Regions from separate parts of the Comamonas terrigena NBRC 13299 genome, predicted to be linked through region 1. Evidence: predicted binding sites of a transcription regulator. Region 1 holds the regulator's gene; the other holds the start of a gene.
What was found. Region 1 encodes FNR, which switches genes on or off when oxygen is low (the NO sensors DNR and NnrR bind a similar motif). Its sites were predicted from a motif close to TTGATNNNNATCAA; they were not measured.
Positions count from the first base shown of each region.

Region 2: a site for FNR is predicted at 2,645-2,658, ahead of CT3_RS00315 (universal stress protein). Genes of this name have one in related genera too.

Region 1 is NZ_AP019749.1:3,303,144-3,308,122, forward strand. Features, by position in the region: gene hemN (oxygen-independent coproporphyrinogen III oxidase) at 1-1,141, opposite strand, end outside; gene fnr (fumarate/nitrate reduction transcriptional regulator Fnr) at 1,349-2,071, shown strand; gene CT3_RS15145 (hypothetical protein) at 2,242-2,502, opposite strand; gene CT3_RS15150 (DUF349 domain-containing protein) at 2,675-4,979, opposite strand, start outside.
Region 2 is NZ_AP019749.1:78,187-83,165, reverse strand. Features, by position in the region: gene CT3_RS00330 (hypothetical protein) at 197-610, opposite strand; gene CT3_RS00325 (LysR family transcriptional regulator) at 740-1,708, shown strand; gene CT3_RS00320 (metallophosphoesterase) at 1,754-2,608, shown strand; gene CT3_RS00315 (universal stress protein) at 2,715-3,137, shown strand; gene CT3_RS00310 (TetR/AcrR family transcriptional regulator) at 3,267-3,950, opposite strand; gene CT3_RS00305 (LysR family transcriptional regulator ArgP) at 4,023-4,946, opposite strand.

The DNA of each region.
Region 1 (4,979 bases):
TCAGCGACATGATGACGGCGCGCCGCACCAGGTCGTCGCGCCCCAGCGCCAAACCCCGCACCACGGGCAGCCGGCCCTGGTCGAGGAAGTCGTAATACTCTTCCAGGGTCTTGGCGTTCTGGCTGTAGGTGGCGCCCACGCGGCCGATGGCAGACACCCCCAGGGCAATCAGGTCGCAGTCCGGCTGCGTGCTGTAGCCCTGGAAGTTGCGGTGCAGCCGTCCTTGCCGCTTGGCAATGGCCAGCGCATCTTCCGGCAGTGCGAAGTGGTCCATGCCCACATAGACATAGCCGGCCTGCATGAAGGCATCGATGGAGCCCGAGAGCATGGACAGCTTGTCCGAAGCCTCCGGCAGGTCTTCCTGCGCAATGCGGCGCTGTGGCTTGAAGCGCTCCGGCAGATGCGCGTAGGCATACAGCGCAATCCGGTCCGGCCGCAGCTGGCACACCTGTTCCAGGGTGCGCTGGAACGATGCCGCGGTCTGCTTGGGCAGGCCATAGATCAGGTCCACGTTGACCGAATGGAAACCCAGCTCGCGCGCCGCCTGCACCAGATCAAAGACCTGCTCGGCCGGCTGCTCGCGGTGCACCGCCTTTTGCACATCGGGGTCGAAATCCTGCACCCCGAAGCTCAGGCGGTTGAAGCCCAGCTGCGCCAGGTGGGCCAGACGTTCGCGGGTGACGGTGCGGGGATCGACTTCGATGGAATATTCGCCCACCGCTTCAAAACTGAAGTTGGCGCGCAGCGTGTCCATCAGCTGGGTCAGCTCGGCATCGGACAGAAAGGTGGGAGAACCGCCGCCCAGGTGCAGCTGGCTGACCGCCTGTCCCTTGCCACAATGCGCCACCTGCAGAGCCACCTCTTTTTCCAGGTACTGCAGATAGGTCTGCGCGCGTTCATGGTGCTTGGTGATGATCTTGTTGCACGCGCAGTAGTAGCACAGGGCCTCACAGAAAGGCACATGCACATACAGTGACATGGGAAGCGCCTTGGCCGCAGAATGGTGCTTGCGCTGTTCCAGCGCCAACACATAATCATCCTGACCAAATGCTTCAATAAAGCGATCTGCGGTGGGATAAGAGGTATAACGGGGCCCAGGCACGTCGTACCGACGCAAAAGCTCCGGCGTTACTGCTGTCATTGAATATTCCTTAGGTGCTGCCCAGCACTGTGCCGCACCCCGGGAAAATCAGCCTTGATGCAAATCAAGACATTCAAATACCATTCCTGAGACAATTGATTCATATCATTCGCACAACTGAGCACCCCCTCTCTCGCCTCCCAGCCCGATAACCTTTCTGCGTTACGTCCAATGGCCCGTTCAGCGGGAGCCCAAGGCGTCAGTGCCATGACACCACCCCCTATCAAAGTCACCTGCTCCAACTGCAATCTGCGCGAACTGTGCATGCCCACAGGCTTGAATGAGCAGCAGTTGCACCGTATTGACGATATTGTGGCCACGCGTCGCAAAATCAAACGGGGCAGCACCTTGTTCCGTAATGGCGAAGACTTCACGGCGCTCTATGCCATCCGCACCGGGTTCTTCAAGACCTGCGTGGCCACGGAAGATGGCCGTGACCAGGTGACAGGTTTTCAGATGGCGGGCGAGATCATTGGCCTGGACGGGATCGTGCACGACCACCACACCTGCGATACCGTGGCCCTGGAAGACGCCGAAGTCTGCGTCATGCCGTTCGACCGCCTGGAAGAGCTGTCGCGCGAAGTGACGGCCCTGCAGTCGCATGTGCACAAGGTGATGAGCCGCGAGATCGTGCGCGAACACGGCGTGATGCTGCTGCTGGGCAGCATGCGTGCCGAAGAGCGCCTGGCCGCCTTTGTGCTGAACCTGGTGCAGCGCCTGCACACCCGGGGCTTCTCGTCTTCCGAGCTGGTGCTGCGCATGACGCGCGAAGAGATCGGCAGCTACCTCGGCCTGAAGCTGGAAACGGTCAGCCGCACCTTCTCGAAGTTTGTCGAGGAAGGCTTGGTCGAAGTGAAGCAGCGCCATGTGCGCATCCTGGACACCGAAGGCCTCAAGCGCATCGTCAACAGCCAGCACGCCTGCGAATAAGCGCGCCCGCCACCGCAGCGCGGATCCAGCACCCCAGCCTCCTTCCGGAGGCTTTTTTCATGGCGCCCCGGCCTTGCCGCACCACGGCATTCCTGTATTTCGGCATTGCGCGGGCCTGCCCGCACAGCCCAGGAGGAGAACTCCCCCTCCCCCCACTTCACAGAGCCCGCTTATAGCGACGGGACGCGGCGCTCCCGGGCATTGAGCTCCTGCGGGGACAGCGCCAGCAGGCTGGTCATGGCCGATGCCATCATGATGATGGCCCAGAACAGGAAGAAGGCCACCGTGCACACGCCCAGGCGCGACACCTCGCCATAGGCCGACAGCCACTGCATTTCCAGCGGGTCGACCACGGCAAACACCAGCATCTCCATCACCCCGGCGGCCAGAAAGGCGGGCCAGGCAATCCACATCCAGCGACGCAACAGCATGGGTCTCTCCTTGTTGTGGCAGGCAGATGCCCCATTGTGCGAGCCTCTGTCTGCCGCGTCACGGCCTGCAGCGTCCCCACAAACCCTGAAAAAGGCATAAAAAAAGCCAGCCGGTAGGCTGGCTTGCTACGGCTGCAGCGCAGGGACCGCAGGCCCTGCGCTGGCGCCCGGTTTACTTGCTGCCGCGCAGCAAGGCCTTGAGTGCGCTTTGCAGGCGCTGGGCCGCGCTGTCGCTGCGCTCCGCAGCCAGCACCGCCGCCACATCCTGCTCCCAGGTGGTGCGGGGGTCCGTGGCCTTGCGGTTGGTCAGCAGCTGCAGCTGCAGTGCACGGCGTGCAGACAGCTGGTCGGCCGGTGTGGGCACGTCGGCAGCCATTTCCAGGCGCAGCAGCGACTCGGCTGCCTCGCCCTTGGCGGCAGCGCCCACGGCGGCATGCCAGCTGTTGCGGGAAGCATTGCTCAGCTTGCCCAGTTCCTGCGCGGGCGGCACCAGGGCCGCGTCGCGCTTGGACCAGGCCTCCATCAGCTGGGTCAGGGCTTCGCCATGGGCCTGTGCCGTCAGCTTGCGCAGCGCAGACTGGGCGTGTTCCTGGGCTTCACGCTGGGCGCGGAAAGCCGCATCCCCCAGGCGTGGGCCACGGGCCGGGCGCTCGAAACGGTCACCACGATCGCCGCGGTCACCACGGTCCTGGCGGGGGCCGGGCTTGCGGCCACCAGCCGCCGCGGCCGGGGCTTCCTTGCGCATGCCGGGGCGGTCGTCGCCACGCACAGCCTTCACCGGGCGGTCGGTCGCCACCGGCGCAGCCGGTGCGGCCGCAGCGGCTGGCTGGGCGGCTTCGGCCGCAGGGGCGGCACGCAGGGCTTCTTCCAGCGCGGTCAGGGCGGCGCGGATCTTCTGCGCATCGCCTTCGGCATTGGCGGCTTCCAGCTGCTGCGAGGCTTCCAGCACCGCACGGTCGTGGGCGCTGAGCGATTCCAGATTGACGGCACGGCTGCCGCGCTCACCGCGCTCGGCCGGCTTGCGGCTGAAAGCCTCGTCCAACGGCTTGCGGAAGGCATCCCACAGCTTCTGTTCCTGGCGGCGGTCCACCGGCACTTCCTGGGCTTCGGCCTGCCAGCGCTGCTGCAGCGCCTTGATGGCGGCGATCTGCAGGGCCGGGGCTGCGCCCAATGCCTGGGCTTCCTCGATCATGGCCTGGCGGCGCTGCAGGCTGTCCTTCTGGGCCTGCTGCAGCGGGGCTTCGGCTTCGTTGATGGCCTGGCGCCATTGCTGTTGCAGCTCGGCATACAGCTTCTCGCCCACATGGCCACCTTCGCGCCAGCGTTCGGAAAACTGGCGCAGGCTGCGGGCCATGCCCTTCCAGTCCTTGGAGTCCTTGACGGACTGCCCCCAGGCACGCAGTTCCTCGATCAGCGTGGTGCGCGACGCCTTGTGCTGGGCCGATTCGGTGCGCAACTTGTCCAGCCAGCCTTCGACCAGCTTGTAGGCGGTGTTGCAGGCTTCATCGAACTGCTTCCACAGACCGTGGTTGGGCACCGCGCCCTGGTCCAGCAGCTTCCATTGTTCGCGCAGCTGGCGCAGCGTTTCCTGGACCTTGCGGCCACCCAGGGTCTGGCCTTCGGGGCGATCCACCAGGCCCTTGGCCTTGGCAATCAGGGCTTCCCGTTCGGCATCCACGGCCTGGGGCTTCCAGCCACGGGCGTCGCCAGCCTGCACCAGCAGCGCGTCCATCTGCTGGATCACTTCGGCATCCAGTGCACGGCCATGCTGGCGCAGTGCGGCGCGCAGACCGGCGATGGCGGCGGTCTTGTCCTCTTCGGTGCCCACCAGGGGCTGCAGCACCTGGGCAGCCTGCAGCACGACGGCAGCAGCCTTGACCGGGGCATCGCCCTTGGCCGGCTTGGCGGCCGGTGCATCGGCGGCCAGCTCGGCCGGCAGACCACGGCCCACGCGGATTTCATCGGCCCACACGGGCACGGGAGGCAGCGCGGCTTCGGCGTTGTCGGCAGCCGCCTGGGTCACGGCCAGGGCCGAGACAAAGGCGTCCCACACCACGCGCAGCTGGTCGCGCGAGCTGGTCAGCTGCTGGGCCAGGCGGGCGTCCAGGCTGGGCCAGGCGGCGTCTTCGGTCAGCGCCTGGGCCTGTTCCTGCCAGCGGGCCACGTCGGCGCTCAGCGCTTCCTGCACGGCGGCAGCGTCTTTCCAGGACTTGGTGGATAGCACTTCGATGCGCTGGGACAGCAGCACGGCCGCTTCCTTTTGCACCTGCACACGGTGCTGCAGGTCTTCGGCGGCCTTGATGCGCTCGGCCAGCTGGGCCTTGAAACCGGCCAGCGGTTCACGCGACAGCGGCGCGCCGGCCTTGGCGGCGTCACGCTGCCAGGCGGCGGCGTCGGCCAGATTCAGCGCCGGCTGGGCCAGCAGTGCCTGGGCCTTGGCCACCCATTCCACGGCGATGGCGTCCTGGTCCTTGGCG
Region 2 (4,979 bases), 1.4 Mb from region 1:
CCGTTGTTCCAAACAGGTGCCTCGTATGCAGATGCTTCCGGTGTCTGCCTGCCACAGGCGCCTGCAAAGCCAAAGGAGCGTGCAAAGCACGCTCCTTTTTTCATGGCATGAAAAAAGCCACGGCCTGGTGGGCGGTGGCTTTCGACAGAGGGGCTGCAGCGGGTGCCGCAGCCGGCGCGGAACGGGAATCCGCGTATCAGCGTTCCTGGCGGTCCATGGCGCGGGCCAGGTCGGCCATCAGACGGGCGTCCTGCAGGGCCATGTTCCAGGTGCGTTCATCTTCTGCTGCCATGCGGCGGCTGTGTTGCCAGGCGCGCAGGCCCTGGCGCAGCGACACCAGGCTGCGGCGCACGGAGGACATGCTCAGTGCCCATCCGGCCAGCGCCAGCACCCACAGCAGCATGCCCACCAGCAGGGCCGAGCCTTCGCCGGCCGACGCAAATGCGGCCAGCAGGGCCATCACGGCCACCAGGGGCCAGACAAAGGAAAAATGTGCGGAACGGCGCACGGGGGCAGCCGCTTCCTGGACCGGGCGGTATTCGGCGGTCAGGGAAATTTGCTCGGCACCGGGGTGCACGACACAGTAAGAGTTGTAGATGAAATTGCTCATGGCAGTAAAACCCCTGGGAACATCGCTTGTGGCGAAATGCTGGGCGATGGAAGAACTATAGGGTTTACCCCATGCTTGTTCAAATTTATATTTTGAATCTACAGTATTCACATCAGTGATGACAACGCCATGACACCGCTTAACTTCCGCACCCTGGACCTGAACCTGCTGCGCGTGTTCGACGAGGTCATGTCCGAACGCAGCCTGACCCGCGCCGCCGAAAACCTGGCCATCACCCAGCCCGCCGTCAGCAACGCCATGCGCCGCCTGCGCGATGCCATGGGCGACGAGTTGCTGGTACGCCACGGCCAGGGCGTGCAGCCCACGCCCCGCGCCCAGGCGCTGTGGCCCGTGGTGCGCGAAGCGCTGGCCAGCCTGGCCGACAACCTGGCGCCTGAACGCTTTGACCCCGCCACCGCCAAGACCACGCTGGTGCTGGTGATGGCCGACGCCACCGCGGGCACGCTGATTCCGCACCTGCTGGAGATCCTGGAGGTGGAGGCGCCCGGCGTGACGGTGCGCATCCTGCCGCTGACCACGCGCGACCCGCGCAGCCTGCTGGACGAGGAAACCGCCGATCTGGCCATCGGCAACTTTCCGGCCGTACTGGCCGATCTGACGGCCCGCGCCCAGTCCGGCGCCCTGGTGGCCTACGAAAGCCGGCGCCTGTATGACGGCCAGTACGTGGCCGCCATGCGCCGCGACCACCCGCTGTCGCGCCAGCCTTTGACGCTGGAGCGCTACTGCGCCGCGCGCCATGCGCTGGTCAGCTTCTCCGGCCGGGCCTGGGGCTTCATCGACGAAGCCCTGGCCTCGCTGGGCAAGAAGCGCCACATCGCGCTGACGGTGAACCAGTACGGCACCGCGGCCCGCGTGGTGGCGCAGACCGATCTGGTGACGGTGATGCCGCGCCACTTCGTGCCCATCAGCCACATGGCCGAGGAGCTGCACATTGCCAAGCTGCCGCTGGACGTGATGGCCGTGCATGTGGATGCGCTGTGGCACAAGCGCGGCCCCAACCGACCGGCCTACGACTGGATGGTGCAGGCCTTGGGCCGGGCCGCACAGCAGGCGCTGGCATTGCAGCATCCGCTGTGACCCGCCGCAACGGCGCGGTGCGACATTCCGGGACAATAGCGCTCCATGCGCATCCAGCTTTTGTCCGACCTGCACTTGGAAGTGCATCCGCAGTTTGTTCCGGAACCCGCCGCCGACGCCGATGTGCTGGTGCTGGCCGGCGATATCGGCTCCTACCAGGACGGCAGCCTGCTGCAGGACGACTGTTTCGGCCTGGAACGCTTTTCCCCGCTGCCGCAGTACGCCGGCTGGCCATGCCCGGTGGTGTTTGTCCCCGGCAACCATGAGTACGACGCCCAGGACTGGGATGCGGCGCACGCCCGGCTGCGCCGCATCTGCGACCGGCTGGGGCTGATCTGGCTGGAGCGCGACACCGCAGTGCTGGACGGCGTGCGCTTTGTCGGCACCACGCTGTGGACCGACTATGACGCCATCGCCCTGCTGGACGACCAGGTGCAGGCCGGTGACGTGGGCCGGCTGCTGAAGCTGCGCGACAAGTCCTTTCGTGCGGCCAACTTCTACCTGCAGAAAACCGGTGGCACCCGCCACGGCGAACCGTTTCTGGCGGCCCCCATGCGCGAGCAGGCGCTGGTGTGCCAGGAATGGCTGCGCACGGCCCTGGCCCAGCCTTTTGACGGTCCTACCGTGGCCGTGACCCATTTCGCCCCCAGCCTGCGCAGCAGCGACCCCCGCTATGGCATGGTGCCCGGCACGGCGGGCTTCTGCAATGCGCTGGACGATCTGCTGCCCTGTGCCCAGCTGTGGCTGCACGGGCATCTGCACACCCCGGTGGACTACACCGCCCAGGGCCTGCGGGCCGATGGCAGCGCCTGGCAGTGCCGCGTGCATGCCAACCCGCTGGGCTATGCGCGCAAGGGAGAGCAGGACAAATTCCACCCCGCGCAAAGCTTGGCTCTATGATGCATTGCAGGCGCAGGGCCTCCGCTTTCAAAAAACATGACATGCGTCAAGACAACAAGCAGCAACCCGCAATAACCTGTGCCTGTTCACTCATGGAGAAACCATCATGAAGATTCTGCTTGCTGTCGATGGCAGCCCCTACACCAAGAAAATGCTGGCCTACATGACCACGCACGAAGAGCTCACTGCCGGCACCCATGCCTACAGTGCGATCACGGTGCAGTCGGCTCTGCCCCCCCGCGCCCGCGCCGCCCTGGGCAAGGAAACCGTGGACGCCTACTACGCCGAAGAGTCGGCCAAGGTGCTGGATCCGGTGTGTGAATTCCTGGCCCGCCACAACGTCCAGCCCACGCGCATCGCCAAGGTGGGCCCCGCCGGCGAGGCCATTGCCAAGGAAGCCGTGGAAGGCAAGTACGACCTGATCATCATGGGCACCCACGGCCACGGCGCGCTGGGCAAGTTGGTGATGGGTTCGGTCAGCACCCAGGTGCTGGCCAACTGCGACGTCCCGGTGATGCTGATTCGCTGAGGCGCCTGCCCCTGCATGGCCGGAGTTGCCTCCGGGCCGTGCACCACAAAAAAACCGGTCCCTCGGAGGCCGGTTTTTTTGTGGGCGGGAACCCCTGCCGCGGCGAAAGCTGCGGCTGCCGCTGCGCAGTCAGCCCACGGCCAGCATGCTCTTCTTGGCCGGTTTGGCCTTCTGGGACAGCGGCAGGTATTCCGGTGAGGCATGCAGCGTGGCCATGCAGGTCTTGACGCACCACTCCACCACTTCGTCGTGGCTGTAGGCCTGGGTGTGCATCAGCGCGTCCACCATGGGATCGACGGCGCGGGTCATCAGCATCTGACGGGCCACCAGCAGGGGCCAGCCGGGGTGGATATGACCGGCTTCCTGCGCCTGCACAATCCATTCTTCCAGGCGCGTGCTCAGGCCCTGCAGCGCCAGCTGGTAGGGTTCCGAGGCCTTGAGCGCATGGCGGATTTCGGACTTGCGCTCGGCCAGCAGCGGTGCATCGGAGTTCAGCTGGGCCTGCAGCACCCAGCGCACAAAGGCCTGCAGCCGCTGACTGGCCACCATGCGGGCGGGCAGGCCGTCCAGGAACCCCTGGGCACGTTCCAGACCCCGCACCATGACTTCACAGCACAGGTCTTCCTTGCCTTTGAAATGTTTGTACAGCACGGCCTTGGCCATACCGGCGGCTTCGGCCACCTGGTCCAGCGTCATGGCGTCATAGCCCCGCTCGCTGAGCAAGCGGGTGCACTCTTCCAGGATGGCTTCCTTGCGGGCCCTGTGCATCATGTCCCGGAAGGAGACGTGGCTGAAGGACGGTCGATTGGACACGGTCAGATTAATATTTGTTACATATGGATCGAAATTAACACCGGACCTGTTTGCCATCAGTCAGACAACGGCTCACCTTTCTGAACAATTGTCTTTGAGGTTCACTTTTGCGCCTTGGAGCAGGGTGTCCGTCAATTGGCGCAGCAGGCTGGAGTCCAGGTTCCAGCAATGCCAGTACAGGTCGATGGATAGCATCGTACCCGGCGCGACGTCGACCAGCCGCCCATGTGACAGACGGTCGCGCACCAGCAGTTCCGGCAGCACGCCCACGCCCCAGCCGGCCTCCACCGCCCGCACCTGGGCTTCGGAATTGGGCAGGTAAAGGCTGTTCAGCACCACCTGGGACAGGCCCAGCAGGCGCGCCACGAACTCGCTTTGCATATCGTCCTTGCGGTTGAAGCACAGAAACGGCACACGGTGGAAGTTGTGGGCGTTCAGCCCCTGCGGCAGGTGGGCGGCCGCGTACTCCGGCGCTGCCACGGCCAGATAGCGCATGGCGCCCAGCGGCTGCACACGGCAGCCCTGCAGCGGCTGGCGCAAGGTGGTCACGCAGCCCAGCACCTCGCCGGAACGCAGCCATTCCTGGGTGAAATCCTGGTCGTCCGTGATCACTTCCAGCGCAATCCCTGCGCGCACCAGCGGCGTCAGCGCCTCCAGGGCCCAGGTGGCAATGCTGTCGGCATTGACCGCGACGGCCAGGCCCACCCCGGCGCCGGAGCCGGCCGTGTGGGGCGCCAGGGTCTGCATGTCGCGCGCCAGATCGGCCCGCAGCAGGCGCAACTGCTGGGCATGCTTGAGCAGCAACTGCCCGGCGCGCGTGGGCCGCAGGGGCCGGCTGCGCACCACCAGTACCGATCCGGCCTGCTCCTCCAGCGCCCGCAGGCGCTGCGAGACGGCCGACTGCGTGACATGCAGGCGCTGCGCGGCCTTCTCGAACCCACCCGTTTCCACAATGGCGGCCAAGCACTCCAAGGCCACCGGGTCCCAATGCTGCATCGCGTCTTCTCCTGCGTTGTATTAGCTGCGCTT